2 regions of the Chryseobacterium sp. KCF3-3 genome follow, and region 1 is predicted to be linked to the other one. Evidence: riboswitches for the same ligand, from Rfam matches in the RefSeq annotation. Region 1 holds a riboswitch; the other holds the start of a gene.
What was found. A riboswitch is a leader RNA that binds a small molecule or an ion and turns the genes downstream of it on or off. The one in region 1 is predicted to bind cobalamin.

Region 1 (7,779 bases):
TTCTGTATAGTTTCTGATGACCTCAGCTGTTCTGTCTGTAGAACCGTCATTCACTACCACTACTTTAAAATCTTTGCTACTTTGCTGTTGCAGAGAAGTAAGAGTAAATGGGAGGTTGTCTTCTTCGTTATGGGCAGGAATTATGATTAAAAACCTCACGGAAATGATAAGTTGATTAATGATGAAGGATCAATGATAAGAAGCCATTTCGGAAATCAATTATCATTGATCTTTCATCGTTGATAGAATTTATTTGTTATGCGGTTTCAGCATGTTTTTCGGATCAAGAATTTCATCCAGCTTTTCCTGAGAAAGAATTCCTTTTTCCAAAACAAGGTTGTAAACGCTCTTTCCTGTTTCCAATGCTTCTTTTGCAATCTGTGTAGACTGTTTGTACCCGATATAAGGGTTCAATGCTGTTACAATACCGATGCTGTGTTTTACCATATTCAGGCAAATTTCTTTATTGGCAGTAATTCCAACCACACATTTGTCACGAAGCGTATCTAACGCATTGCAAAGGAAGTTGATATTTTCCATGATGGCATGTGAAAGTACCGGTTCCATTACATTCAGCTGTAATTGACCTGCTTCTGCGGCAAAAGTTACAGTAAGATCATTTCCGAATACTTTGAAACAAACCTGGTTTACCACTTCCGGAATTACAGGATTTACTTTCCCTGGCATGATAGAAGATCCTGGCTGCATTGGCGGCAGGTTGATTTCAAAAAGACCAGCTCTTGGACCTGATGAAAGTAATCTTAAATCGTTACAGATTTTGGACAGCTTCACCGCAAGACGCTTTGTAGCTGAAGAATAAATCACATAAGATCCTGTGTCAGGAGTAGCTTCTACTAGATCCGGTGCTGAAACAATCGGGAATCCTGTAATCTGAGCTAAGTTTTTAGCACAAAGAGTAGCATATCCTACCGGAGCATTTAATCCAGTTCCGATAGCGGTTGCTCCCATATTTACTTCTACAAATAGGTTGGCATTGTTATTCAGTTTGGAGATATCCTCTTCTAAAGTGGCTGCATAAGCTTCAAATTCCTGTCCCAAAGTCATTGGAACGGCATCCTGAAGTTGTGTACGTCCCATTTTAATAACATCATGGAACTCCTGTCCTTTTGCACGGAAAGCTGTGATAATTCTTTCCAGTTTTTCTACCAATCCGATATTCATCTGAAGCAATCCCATTTTGATTGCTGTAGGGTAAGCATCGTTGGTAGACTGAGAAAGGTTGATATGGTCATTAGGTGAACAGAATTCATATTCTCCTTTATTTTTCCCTAGCTTTTCCAACACGATATTGGCGATCACTTCATTCGCATTCATGTTGATAGAAGTTCCTGCTCCTCCCTGAATCATATCTACCGGAAACTGCTCATGATATTTCCCTTCTACAATTTCATCACACGCTTCTGCTATTTTAAAATACAGGTTTTCGTCTAGAAGTCCTAGTTCATAATTGGTTTTAGCTGCTGCTTTTTTTACAAACGCCAATCCTTTTATGAAATCCGGATATGAAGACAAAAGCTGCCCTGAGATTTTAAAATTGTTGATAGCTCTTTGTGTCTGAACCCCATAATAAGCATCTAAAGGCACATTCAGTTCGCCTAATAGATCACTTTCTTTTCTGAAATTTTCCATTACAGATATTTTACTGTTTTTGATCGTTTAAAGATAGCAAAAACGCATCTAACCGATGCGTTTTAATTTGAATTATTTTGTTGGATATTTTTGATTTAAAGCCTGGAGTATTGCCCATGTTTCGCCATCCATAATTCCGTCATAATTCTGTGGACGGAAATGATACTGGAAAGCTTCAATTGTTTTTTTGGTAGCATCATCCCATTTTCCGCTAAGATCAAGTGCATATCCAAATTTCTGCAATGAAGTTTGAATAAGGAAGATAAAACTGGCCTCATTATATCTTGCCGTAATATCAGCCTGTGCTGCCTCAAGATAAGTCTGTTTAGCGGCTTCATCATACCACATTCCAACCTGGTACTCATCATACAGTTTTTTCCATGGGAACATAGGTCCCGGATCCTGCTTTCTTGTAGGTGCAATATCGGCATGCGCCAATACATTCGTAGGCTGAATCTGATATCTTGTCACAATATCTTTAACCAAGGCAGCTACTTTTTTCACCTGGTCATCGCTAAAAGGAGCAAAAGTTCTTTTGCCGGTAGCATCTGTAGTATAGCCTGTATTTACAATTTCAATACCGATAGAATTATCATTGAGATTTTTGTCATTTCTCCAAGCGCTTACTCCTGCATGATAGGCTCGCTTATTTTCATCTACCAACTGATAGATCTCGTTATCTCCTGTATTATTTACCAGATAATGGGCACTCACTGCCTGCTGGGTAAGAACAGTAAGAGATTTATCGTCCGCAAGAGCTGTATAATGTAATATAAGATAACGTTGTCTGAAATTCTGGGCTATCGCAGGGAAATAAGTTTTCACCACCTTGTATCCGGCTGGTTTTGCAGATACAATAGAACCATAACTTGCCGTATTATCATTTTTTGTTGGGTCTGCTATATTAGTAGTAAAAAAGTCTACTCCATGATCAGATACAACTTTTGGTTTTGGAGCGACCGGAGGAGTTGTTTGAACCGTCGGTTTCGCCTGTGTTATTGGGGTTTTCGGTTTGTAAGTATTTTTTTTTACATTTTGTTGAGAAGTACATGAAAAAACAAAAGTGCTTAATCCGATGATATATAATGTTTTACGCATCAGTTTGGTTTTTGAATGATTTATTACCTCAAAAATACACAAAAATTTCTTGAATTTTATTTGGTAAATAAAGAAATCTGTTCTATATTTGCACTCGCAATAACGGAACAACGATCATTAAAAAATAAACAAAAAGGAGGGTTGCCGGAGTGGTTAACGGAGCAGTTTGCTAAACTGTCGACGCGAAAGTGTCGCAAGGGTTCGAATCCCTTACCCTCCGCTCTTCTTATATATTCGGGGCGTAGCGTAGTCCGGTCATCGCGCCTGGTTTGGGACCAGGAGGTCGCAGGTTCGAATCCTGCCGCCCCGACTTTTTAATGTGCTTATTTACTAAGCGAGAATCAACTTCTAAGGGTGCGTAGCTCAGCTGGATAGAGCATCTGCCTTCTAAGCAGACGGTCAAAGGTTCGAATCCTTTCGCGCTCACATAAAGACTTACTATTTTTAGTAAGTCTTTTTTGTTTTTATTCCTTACTTAAAAATCATTGATAAAACAGACTGGATAGAGCATCCCGATTTCAATCGGGACGGCAAAGGTTCGAATCCTTTCGCGCTCACATAAAGACTTACTATTTTTAGTAAGTCTTTTTTGTTTTTATTCATTACTTAAAAATCATTGATAAAACAGACTGGATAGAGCATCCCGATTGAAATCGGGACGGTCAAAGGTTCGAATCATTTCGTACTCAAAAAAAACTTCACTTATCAAAAATGAAAATCTTCTACAGAGAAGTTATTAATATAAGATTAATGATCTGTAAAATATTGCCCAAACCATTGATCAAAACTTTCTTTATATCGAGCCTGAGCATTTTGAATCAACACATCAGGTTCTTCAATCTGGCTTAAACCGTAATCTCCTTTCATCCACCTCAAATATTCATTTAAATCCGGACTCTCTTCATAATCCTCTTCATCTCTATAAAAATAAGCTTCATCAAAGTCTACTGAAATCTCAGTGTCAAAAGTGAGCAAATGTAAAAACTGTACACTATTTTCAGCGACAATATGAACTCCACCTTCATCTCCAAAAACCACAACAGGCATTTTATTTAAAGGCTGATCCGTTGCATTATTCCAGATTGCATAGAATGAACCTGAACCATTGGCCTGAGCAAAAGGCAGCATACTATTCAAAAAACTTTCATCATCACTCCAGCTTTTCAGTCCGGATTTACTATCGATTAACACACCAAAGCCTTGCGAATAATTTTCAAACGAGGAAATGGTATTCTGGAAGTAAATCAGTTTTTCAAGCTCTACAGGAACTTCACTCAAACCCAGATTTTGTTTAAATTCTGCAATGTCTACCATAATCAATAATATACGATTAATAAAATTTATAAAATGAAAGAAGAACAGTAAATTTATTAACTATCTTTAATTTTTCGGTTATCTTTTATATTAATTTAACAACACAAATAATCCGTTTTCACCCTAAAACACCCATCACAACTTAAGCATTTCCAATAGATTACAGTAAAAAAACTATTGATTACATAAAATATCTTTTTCGTTATTATAAAATACTTATATTTACCACCAAGGAGTTCTTAAAACCTTCTTTATCAACCGAAACTGGTTACACTTAGCTGTGTATTAAAAGGGAATCGTGTGTAAATCACGAACTGTCGCGCAACTGTAAGTAACAAACAAAAAGTTTTTATCAATTGATATCCACTGTATATTTTTCATATGGGAAGGATGATAAAAACCGTTACAAGTCAGGAGACCTGCCTATTTCGTATTGACGATGCTTTCGCGATTTGAAGCTTACAGTCAGGTATGATACGATATGGATATAGTGTGATAAAAACAGTTTTATCAACCTATGTTATTTTTTTGAGATGGATATGAGTGTACATTGGGTACTTCTCATGATTCTGTGGCTCATTCGTATCCCCTTTCCGTAATTTTTCTTTCTTCATAAAGCACCGCGAAGTTTACTGAGGACTTTTTATAGGATTTAATCAATGTAAAAAGTAATGGTGTACCAAAGCAATCTTAATTATTCGTGGAGTCGTAACAGGTTTATTTTACAGACCTGCTCAGGAAGATTTTATCAAAATTCTCATCAGCTGCAGGATAGTAAGATTTCTCAAATTGTCACCCATCTTTTCTTTTTTTACTCAAAAGCTATGTCTTTACAGATTCCCGGCTTCTTCACTGATAAACAAATTTCAACTCAACAATACATATTAAAATGATCAAAAATGAAAACTGGAAATCCCCCGGCCTGAAATTCCGGGAGGCAATGGAAAAAGAAAATCCCCTTCAGATTGTGGGAGCCATCAATGCCAATCATGCATTATTGGCACAGCAGGCTGGTTTTAATGCAATCTATCTTTCAGGAGGAGGTGTTGCTGCAGGATCTTTAGGAATTCCTGATTTAGGGATTACCACTCTGGATGATGTACTCATAGATGTTCAGCGTATTACTAATATTTGTGATTTACCCCTTTTGGTGGATATTGATACAGGATTTGGACCTTCTGCCTTTAATGTTGCCCGAACTATTAAATCATTAATCAAAGCTGGTGCAGCAGCCATTCACATTGAGGATCAGGTGGGTGCAAAACGTTGCGGACACCGTCCTGGAAAAGAAATCGTAAGCAAAGAGGAAATGGTAGACCGACTTAAAGCGGCTGCAGATGCCCGTACCGATGAAAATTTTGTGATTGGAGCCAGAACAGACGCTTTTGCAAATGAAGGTCTTGAAAAAACATTAGAAAGAGCCATCGCCTACAAGGAAGCTGGTGCAGATTTCATTTTTGCCGAAGCAGTACCCGATTTAAGTTTTTATCAAAAATTTGTTGATGCTGCCGGAATCCCCGTATTAGCCAACATTACTGAGTTTGGGATGATCAAAATGTACACCGTTGAAGAACTGAAAAACGCAGGTGTAGGGCTTATCCTCTACCCTCTTTCCGCATTCAGGGCAGCCAATAAAGCAGCACAGAATGTCTACCAGCATATCCGTCAGGATGGAACACAAGCTAACGTACTGGATACGATGCAGACCAGAGAAGAACTCTATCAAAGCATCGGCTACTATGATTATGAACAAAAATTAGATAACCTTTTTAAACAAAATACTCATGTCAACGAATAGCGAACCAACATTTAAACCTAAAAAAAGTGTAGCTCTTTCAGGGGTAACAGCAGGCAATACTGCTCTTTGCAGTGTAGGAAAAAGTGGAAATGACCTTCATTACAGAGGTTATGATATTTTGGATCTTGCAGAAAGAGCACAATTTGAGGAAGTAGCCTATCTTCTGATTTATGGCCAGCTGCCTACTGAAGCTCAACTCAAAAACTATAAAGCAAAATTAAAATCACTGAGAGGACTTCCCCACTCTGTAAGAAATATCTTAAAAAGTATTCCGGCAGCCGCACATCCAATGGACGTTATGCGTTCAATGGTTTCAGCAATCGGAAGTATTCAGCCTGAAAAAGATGACCACAATGTTGCGGGAGCAAGAGATATTGCCGACAAACTACTGGCTTCCTTCAGTTCAGGACTTTTATATTGGTATCACTATACACACAATGGCAAAGAGATCAATGTAGAAACGGACGATGATACTATTGGCGGACATTTCCTTCATTTGCTGCATGGTAAAAAAGCACCGGATTCGTGGGTGAAAGCAATGGAAATATCTCTTAATCTGTATGCTGAACATGAGTTTAATGCATCTACGTTCACTGCCCGAGTTATTGCCGGAACCTCATCGGACTTTTATTCTTGTATCACAGGAGCTATTGGTGCTTTGAGAGGTCCAAAACATGGAGGAGCCAATGAAGTAGCTTTCGAAATCCAAAGCCGCTACAATTCTCCTGATGAAGCAGAAGAAGACATCAGAAAACGTATTGCTGACAAAGAAGTAATCATCGGATTCGGACATCCTGTTTATACCATATCGGACCCAAGAAACGTAGTGATAAAAAAAGTAGCCAAAGAACTTTCCGAAGAAGCCGGAGACATGCTGCTGTATAATATTGCTGAAAGACTGGAAACTGTGATGTGGGGAGAAAAGAAAATGTTCCCGAATCTGGACTGGTTCTCTGCGGTATCTTATCACCTGATGGGAGTTCCCACATTGATGTTCACTCCGTTATTCGTTATCTCCAGAGTCACAGGATGGAGTGCACACATTATCGAACAAAGACAGGATGGAAAAATTATCCGCCCAAGTGCCAATTATACAGGCCCTGAAAATAAAGACTTTGTCAACATCGAAAACAGAAAATAAAAAATCAATTCATAATTAAACTAAAAAATAAAGATGTCATCACACATTTCAAACGAAAGACCACAGCCGGATCAGGTATTAACAGATATTGCAGATTATGTATTACGCTATGAAATCAAAAACGATTTAGCCTGGAAAACAGCACACTACTGTTTATTAGACACGATCGGATGCGGATTGGAAGCACTGACTTATCCTGCATGTACCAAACTTTTAGGACCTATCGTAAAAGGTACTGTTGTTCCGAATGGAGCTAAAGTTCCTGGTACACAGTTTCAGCTGGATCCGGTACAGGCTGCTTTCAACATTGGAGCAATTATCCGATGGCTTGATTTCAATGATACCTGGCTAGCTGCTGAATGGGGACACCCTTCAGATAACCTGGGAGGAATTTTAGCAACCGCTGACTGGCTTTCAAGAACGAATATCGCAGAAGGAAAAGCTCCGCTGAAAATGAAACAGGTTCTGGAAGCAATGATTATGGCTCACGAAATACAAGGCGTAATTGCGTTAGAAAATTCATTCAACAAAGTAGGTTTAGACCATGTTTTATTGGTGAAACTAGCCTCTACAGCCGTTGTAGGAAAACTAATCGGTTTGACGCGTGATGAATTAATCAATGCCGTTTCTCTAGCATTTGTTGATGGACAGTCTTTAAGAACATACCGTCACGCTCCCAATACAGGAAGCCGCAAATCATGGGCTGCAGGAGATGCCACTTCAAGAGCTGTACGTCTGGCATTAATTGCCCAGACAGGCGAAATGGGTTATCCATCTG
Region 2 (7,779 bases), 220 kb from region 1:
CTCATTGTGTGATAGTTGAGACCATAAAGCTCCTCTTCATACACTTCCGGCCACTCGATAATGCATAAAAAAGAGTTGTCCAGATACTCTTCAATACCGATATCATAGACTTCTTCAATGTTTTTTAAGCGGTAAAGATCAAAGTGATATACTTTTCCTTTTTCTGTATTATATTCATTCACAATAGAGTAGGTAGGTGAATTGACTTCATCCTTGCTGCCCATATTTTTAAGCAGAAATTGGGTGAATGTGGTTTTACCTGCTCCCAGATTTCCCTTTAATAAAAGAATATGATGCTGTAATTGAGGAATGATGCTGTCAACAACTTCCTGCCAGTCTTCGATTGTATTGATAGTGAACTGCATATACTAATTTGTTTTGCAAAAATAATGATTTATGAGTTTTTAATGAGAAATTAGAGGCTAGAAATTAGAAATTAGCGGTTGAAAGTTAGAAGCTGAAAGTTATTAATTATGAATGATGAATTATAAGTTATGAGTTTAACTCCTACACATTCAAACCCTACTACCAAAAATCTCGAATCTCGTCATCCCGGGCGCAAAATGTTTCCACTCTCTAGCCCTCAAACCCTCAAACCCTCAAACTCTCAAACCCAACAACTCGAATCCCGAAACCCGAAACACTTCCAACTTCTCCATAAAATTACTTAATTTTACAGCATGATTTCCAAACAGACCATTGATAAGATATTCTCCACAATCCGCGTTGAAGAGATTGTAGGCGAATACGTGCAGTTGAAAAGGGCAGGGTCTAACTACAAAGGACTCAGTCCGTTTCATGAAGAAAAGTCTCCGAGTTTTGTGGTTTCACCCAGCAAGCAGATCTGGAAGGATTTCTCCACAGGAAAAGGTGGTACAGCCATTTCTTTCCTTATGGAAATTGAGAACTTTACTTATCCTGAGGCACTTCGCCACGCTGCCAAAAAATACGGAATTGAAATTGAAGAAGATCAGCGTGAAATTTCTGAGGAAGCAAAAAATGCCCAGACAGAAAAAGATCTTTTATATAAGATTCATGAGGTTGCCAATACTTATTTTCAGGAGATTCTTTGGGATGATCAGGAGGGTAGAAGTATAGGTCTTTCTTATTTCAAAGAAAGAGAGCTGAAGGATGATATCATTAAAAAATTCCAGCTGGGATATTCTCCGGAGAAGAAAAATGCTTTCACGGCTTATGCCCTGGAGAAAGGGTATACCAAAGAAATTCTTGAAAAATCCGGACTTTCTATTTTCCCTGAAAACACTCCTGCAGGCGTAGATCGTTTTAGAGAAAGAGTTATTTTCCCTATTCACAGTTTTTCCGGAAGGGTTTTAGGTTTTGGAGCAAGGATTCTGAAGAATAATGTCAAGACTGCGAAATATCTCAACTCACCGGAAACGGAGATCTATCATAAATCCAATGTTCTTTACGGATTAAACCAGAGTAAACAGGCTATTTCAAGGAAGAATGCCTGTCTTTTGGTGGAAGGATATATGGACGTGATTTCACTTCATATGTCCGGAATTGAAAATGTGGTAGCAAGTTCCGGAACGTCTTTGACTACAGAGCAGATTAAACTGATTAAGAGGCTTACAGAAAATGTAACGATTCTTTTTGACGGTGATAATGCCGGTATCAAGGCCAGTTTCCGAAGTATTGATATGCTCCTGACAGAAGGAATGAATATCCGTGTTTTACTTTTTCCTGATGGAGACGACCCGGATTCCTTTGCCAGAAAACATCCGCAGGATTACGTTGAAAAGTACATCGAAAATGAAGCGATGGATTTTATCGACTTTAAGGCGGAAATTCTGTTGAGAGATATCGGAAATGATCCTATCAAAAAGGCTGAAGCCATAAGGGATATTGTAAAATCGGTTTCTTTTGTACAGAATGCCCTGAAAAGAGAGGTTTATCTTAAAGAAGTTTCCAATAAATTCGGACTTTCCGAACAGAGTCTTTTCAATGAACTGGATGTTCAGAAACAGATCACGCAGAATCAGACTCATCATGTTCAGCAACAGCAGAAGGAAAAAACAGCTGCTCCAAAGATGGAAGTTGTGCCTTTGGACCAGGAAAAAGAAGATCCTTTTCTGTATGATGTACTGTTCATGGAGAACAAGCTGGTAGATCATATGCTGATGTTCGGAGATATTATTCTGAAAAGAAGAAATGATCAGAACGAGGAATATGATATTACCGTTATTGAAGAAATTCTTCATCATTTCGAAGAAGAACAGTATATATTTTTAGTCAAAGAAAATGAGATCATTATCAATCAGGTAAGGGAAGGGATTCAAAAAGATGAGTTGAGAAGTGGAAACTTTTTTGTATCTTTTATGGACGAAGAAATTACTACCAAGGTTGTAGATGCTTTAATTCCGTTGGATGAGCTTGAAAACTGGGCTTCCAGAAATATTTATCCTCCCAATTATGGTGATAAAGTGGCAGATCAGATCAAGGGAGATGTTTTGCTGCATAAATACAGATATATTGACTATCTGATCAAGGAAACGGCTAAAGAACTCGATCAGTACAGCAGTACGGATGAAGTAAAATATTATGAGCTGATCAAAAAGATTACCCTGTTGAAACAGGCGTCTATCCGATTGAATAATATGATCGAATATTCACCTATCAAAGGAATATATGTAGATAGAAAAAGATAATTTGACGTCAGGTTTTTGAGTATTCTGTGACAAAAAGTCCTATAAAATTTTAGGAATAAATATTGTAATTTAAACTTCGAGAATATTTAAAAAATAATACATAATAAAAATATGGACATTAAAAAAGAATTCAGAGATTTCTCTGTAAAGCATTTAGGAAACAACGGTTTGGTTACCGATCAGTATATGGGAATGTATGGCCCAACGAATCTTACTCCGTACATCATGGAAGAAAGAAGATTAAACGTTGCTCAGATGGACGTTTTCTCCCGTCTGATGATGGATAGAATTATCTTCCTTGGAACAGGTATTGATGATCAGGTAGCAAACATTGTTACGGCTCAGCTTTTATTCTTAGAAAGTGCTGATCCTTCAAAAGATATTCAGATCTATATCAATTCTCCTGGTGGAAGTGTATATGCAGGTTTAGGTATTTATGATACGATGCAGATCATTAAGCCGGATGTAGCAACAATCTGTACAGGTATGGCTGCTTCAATGGGAGCTGTATTATTGGTTGCAGGAGAAAAAGGAAAACGTTCTGCGCTTAAGCACTCAAGAGTAATGATTCACCAGCCTTCAGGAGGTGCTCAGGGAGTTGCTTCTGATATGGAAATCAACTTGAGAGAGATGTTGAAACTGAAGCAGGAACTTTATGAAATCATCGGTCATCACTCAGGACAAACATACGAGTGGGTAGAAAAATCTTCTGACAGAGATTACTGGATGACTTCTGAAGAAGCGAAAGGCTACGGAATGGTAGATGAGGTTTTACAAAGATCTACAGAGAAAAAATAATTGATTTTAAAATCATAAGAAAACCGCACCAGATTGGTGCGGTTTTTTTGTTGGATTTGTATTTTAATCACTCATTTAAGTTATTTACCAAATGCTTAGACTCCTGTGGAAAGACACAATTGGAATAATGGTTTATCCATACAGTTTGTCATTCCGTAAGAATACAGCATAAGGATTCAACAACAGATGTGAGAGAAAAATTACAAACCAGATCAAAATTCCAACTGAAGGGGTAAAAATTCCCCTCCGCTGGAGGGGTGGCGAAAATTCAAAGAATTTTTGACGGGGTGGTTTTCAACAGTATATTTTACTCACATCTTCACAAAAAAAGCGACTCAAGTCGCTTTCTCTATTTCTTAACAATCTTATGGATCGTTGTATTTTCAGAGGTCTTAATTTCCACAAAATAAACTCCAGAGTTTAAAGAATGAATATCAATCTTAGTAACTTGGGAAGTCATTACTTTCTGTCCTGCTACAGAATAGATATTCACTTCTTTCAGTTTCTCAGCCGTTTCAATCTGAATAAAATCACTTGCCGGGTTTGGATAAATATTGAGTTTTTTCTTTGTCACAGAAGAAATTCCTAAAGTCAGCTGTGCTTCAGAGGGTGTAAATGGTCTTCTTAGCCCAAAGCTCAACCCAAACCAATCATTATTGCTCAGCTGAATCTGAGAAAGGCTGGCTTTTGTTTGCCAGCTTGATAGATCTTTTCCTTTATATAGCTTCCAGCTGTCTGATCCGGAAGCATTCCCTGCAAAGGAATTCAATGATAGAGTAGCAATCTGATTATTCGCTAATGCAAAATTAAAATAAGAAGCCTGAGATTGGATCAGTTGTAAAGCCTGCTCAGCATTGATACTTCCGTTGTATGTAATTCCAAAAACAAAAGAATTCGCATTTCCGTTGGCATTATCAGTTCCGAAATCAATAACGACAAGGCTTTTATTAGTTCCTGTTCCCACCCAGTTCGTAACCTGAGACGGAGTAAACCAGGCAGAACTGTAGGCTGGAACGGGAGAAGAAGGAGGAATATCGTAATGATCAAGGCCGTAAGTCACTCCATACCATTTTCCGTCCTCCAAAGGCGTATAACCTACACCATTGTTCCATGTCATGTTTGATGAACTGGATCCGGACCATGTTATCCAGCTGTCATCAACAGTAGATGTGTGATGATTATAATTCAGAATAGAAAGATATCCCGTAGGAATGTCAACCTGCATTTGGGATTCTGCTGCCACAATTGCATTGATAAGATCTTCCATCAACAGGCCATCGCCGTCAAAACGATATCCCCATGCATAAGAATTGGGAGAGCTGTCATCATTAAAATCTGCAATGAAATATGCTTTTTTAGAACCTGTTCCTACCCAAAATTTAATGTCGTTTTCTGTAAATTGGGCCGACAATACCTGCATGCAAAGCAGTAAGAAAAAAAGATAGATTTTCCTCATGATATAATTAATTTAAAGTTTTATTCCCGAAACTTATCTTCAGAGGAGAAATAATTCTTTCTCTGAATCTGGTGCTTTACGGCAGGTCTCCTGGCTCACATCTTACAGCTTCCTTCCCGGATTTTCAGGTCCAGTGGTTTTTCGTGCAGTAAGTTTAAACAGTTTACAGTTGCGGGTACAGCCCAAGATTTGAATATTATTCTCACTTGATTCCCTATTAATGAACATTGTTCAGCCTTAAAACGCTGCAAATATATCATATAAATTGATAAGTCCGTTTTGTGAATTATTTTCCTTTAAAAAGTTGATTTTCAAATTGATTAACGATTGGGCTGGATTCTTGGTTTTTCATTTTCAAACAGGTTCTTTTATTATTTATCTTCAATGCATTCTGTCTGTTCTATTGTTAAAAAACAATTATCATTGTATTTAAGATCAGTTTACAATCAAGCCCTATTTTCGCAGCCATAAAATAGCATATGAAAAAATTACTATGTTCTGTGGGTATACTGGCTGTATTGGCTTCCTGTAAAAGTGATGACGATACCACAATGATTAATCAGGATATTAATTATTCCAAACTACCTCAGGAATTTCCATTTACAAAACTGGCTACAATAAACGGTGTGGATGTTATTAACGGTGGCTTTGGTTCCGGAGCAGCTGCTCATCCTACAAGAAAGGGAGAATTTTATGTCATTACAGATAGAGGTCCTAATACCGACTTCCAGAATGGGAAAAAGTTTCTTGCTCCTAATTTTACTCCAACCATTATGCATTTTAAAATCAATGCTGACGGAAATGTAGAGGTCATCAAATATATTAAACTTAAAAATCCATCCGGACAACCTATTACAGGACTTCCAAATCCTGTAGGAATGGGAAGTACCGGAGAAGTAGCTTATGATGCTTCCGGAAATGTTTTGGGTACTGATCAATATGGTCTTGATAGCGAAAGTATTGTTGCTGCCGCTGATGGTACATTCTGGGTTTCTGATGAATATGGTCCACATATCGTACATTACAGTGTAGACGGAGTAGAAATGGAAAGAATAAGCCCTGTTGGCGTAAATACAGGACCAAGAAAACTACCAGCTGTTTTAGCAAAAAGAAGAGCCAACAGAGGAATGGAAGGACTTTGCATGACTCCGGATGGAAGAACATTGGTAGGTACAATACAATCCATGATGTTTGTTCCTAGTAAAGCATTGGCCACCAATACTACTTTAACGAGAATTGTCACTTTTGATATTATTACAGGGCAAACCAAGCAGTTTTTATACAAACAGGATGGTGGCGCTTCTGATTCGGTGTGTGATATTACAGCCATCAGCAATAATGAATTCCTGGTGATTGAAAGAGACGGAAATTTCGGTTCTCAGGGAGGAATCAAAAAAGTATACAGAATCAATCTGAGCAATGCTTCCGATGTGAACGGAGCCGATATTAATGCGGTGGACGGAATGAAAATTAACGGAAAAGCTTTAGAGCAGTGTTCATGGGATGAAATTACCAATGCAGGAATAAAAGCTGTTACCAAAACATTAGCCGTAGATCTGGTTGCAAAACTGGGTTACGAGCATGATAAATTCGAAGGAATTGTTTATTTAGGAAATAATAAACTGGCTGTTTTCAATGATGATGATTTTGGAGTAGTGGATGATGGAAACGGAAATCCAAAAGCTAAAATTTTACCTAAAACGGGTAAAGTAGACAAAGGAACAATGTATGTAGTCGATATTCAATAATTAGATTTTTTTAACGGAAAAGCGGCGGAATCTTCGATTCCGCCGCTTTTTATTGGATGATATATAAATATTTTATATTAGTTAAAACCTTCAATAATCTTAGAGAAATCCTCTAATTTCAAAGCTGCTCCTCCAATCAGACCTCCGTCGATATCCGGCTGAGAGAAAATTTCTTTAGCATTGTCTGGTTTTACAGAACCTCCGTAAAGGATAGAAACCTCATCAGCAACTTCCTGTCCGTATTTTGCAGCGATGATACTTCTGATGTGTGCATGGATTTCCTGAGCCTGCTCCGGAGTTGCTGTTTCTCCTGTTCCGATCGCCCAAACCGGTTCGTAAGCAATCACTACCTTCTTAATTTCTTCAGCAGAAAGTGTGAAAAGCGCTACTTCAGTCTGGTTTTTTACTACCTCAAGGTGCTGTCCTGCTTTTCTCTGCTCAAGAGTTTCCCCGTTACAGTAAACAGGAATAAGACCTTTGTCAAGAGCTAATTTGATTTTTCTGTTACAGTGAGAATCTGTTTCTCCGTGATACTGTCTTCTTTCAGAGTGCCCGATTAGTGATCCGGTTGCATCAATAGATTCCAGCATATCTGCAGAAATTTCACCAGTATAGGCGCCGCTTTCATGCTCGCTCATATCCTGAGAAAATACTCCTATTTCATCCTTTTCAAAAACATCTTTTGCCATCATCAAATACAATGCAGGTGGAGCAATCCAAACCTCACAGTTCGTAGCATTGTTGTTTTTATAGCTTAGTAACTGAATCATTAATTGTTGTGCATCAATTACATTTTTGTTCATCTTCCAGTTTCCTGCAACTATTTTTCTTCTCATAAGATTTAAATATAGATTTATTTATTTTTTTAAGTTTGTGCAATGTGTTGAGCGTTTATAATCCCCAAAGGTTTTTCAACAGTACGTAGAACGTATGTTCCTCTTCCGTTACTTTATTATCAGCTTTGATCAGTGATTTTGCAAACTGAACAAATTTCACACGCTCGTCCTCTGTAGAATCTTCGTGGAAACATCTTGCATGGAATTCAAAATGATCTTTCCATTCTTCAGGCTGCAAAAGAGCCAATGTTTCAAGCTCGTTGTCAAGATTC

Region 2: another riboswitch for cobalamin. It lies ahead of ACKTTZ_RS15090 (T9SS type A sorting domain-containing protein); the one in region 1 lies ahead of prpB (methylisocitrate lyase).

What each region holds. Positions count from the first base shown of each region.
Region 1 covers NZ_AP035792.1:3,110,237-3,118,015, reverse strand. The annotation lists gene ACKTTZ_RS14085 (glycosyltransferase) at 1-159, opposite strand, end outside; gene aspA (aspartate ammonia-lyase) at 250-1,650, opposite strand; gene ACKTTZ_RS14075 (N-acetylmuramoyl-L-alanine amidase) at 1,723-2,748, opposite strand; tRNA gene ACKTTZ_RS14070 (tRNA-Ser) at 2,884-2,968, shown strand; tRNA gene ACKTTZ_RS14065 (tRNA-Pro) at 2,984-3,058, shown strand; tRNA gene ACKTTZ_RS14060 (tRNA-Arg) at 3,101-3,174, shown strand; gene ACKTTZ_RS14055 (hypothetical protein) at 3,496-4,062, opposite strand; cobalamin riboswitch at 4,311-4,504, shown strand; gene prpB (methylisocitrate lyase) at 4,952-5,860, shown strand; gene prpC (2-methylcitrate synthase) at 5,847-7,001, shown strand; gene ACKTTZ_RS14040 (bifunctional 2-methylcitrate dehydratase/aconitate hydratase) at 7,035-7,779, shown strand, end outside.
Region 2 covers NZ_AP035792.1:3,326,619-3,334,397, forward strand. The annotation lists gene tsaE (tRNA (adenosine(37)-N6)-threonylcarbamoyltransferase complex ATPase subunit type 1 TsaE) at 1-365, opposite strand, end outside; gene dnaG (DNA primase) at 681-2,669, shown strand; gene clpP (ATP-dependent Clp endopeptidase proteolytic subunit ClpP) at 2,781-3,467, shown strand; gene ACKTTZ_RS15090 (T9SS type A sorting domain-containing protein) at 3,817-4,923, opposite strand; cobalamin riboswitch at 4,986-5,178, opposite strand; gene ACKTTZ_RS15095 (esterase-like activity of phytase family protein) at 5,403-6,671, shown strand; gene tpiA (triose-phosphate isomerase) at 6,749-7,507, opposite strand; gene ACKTTZ_RS15105 (TerB family tellurite resistance protein) at 7,563-7,779, opposite strand, start outside.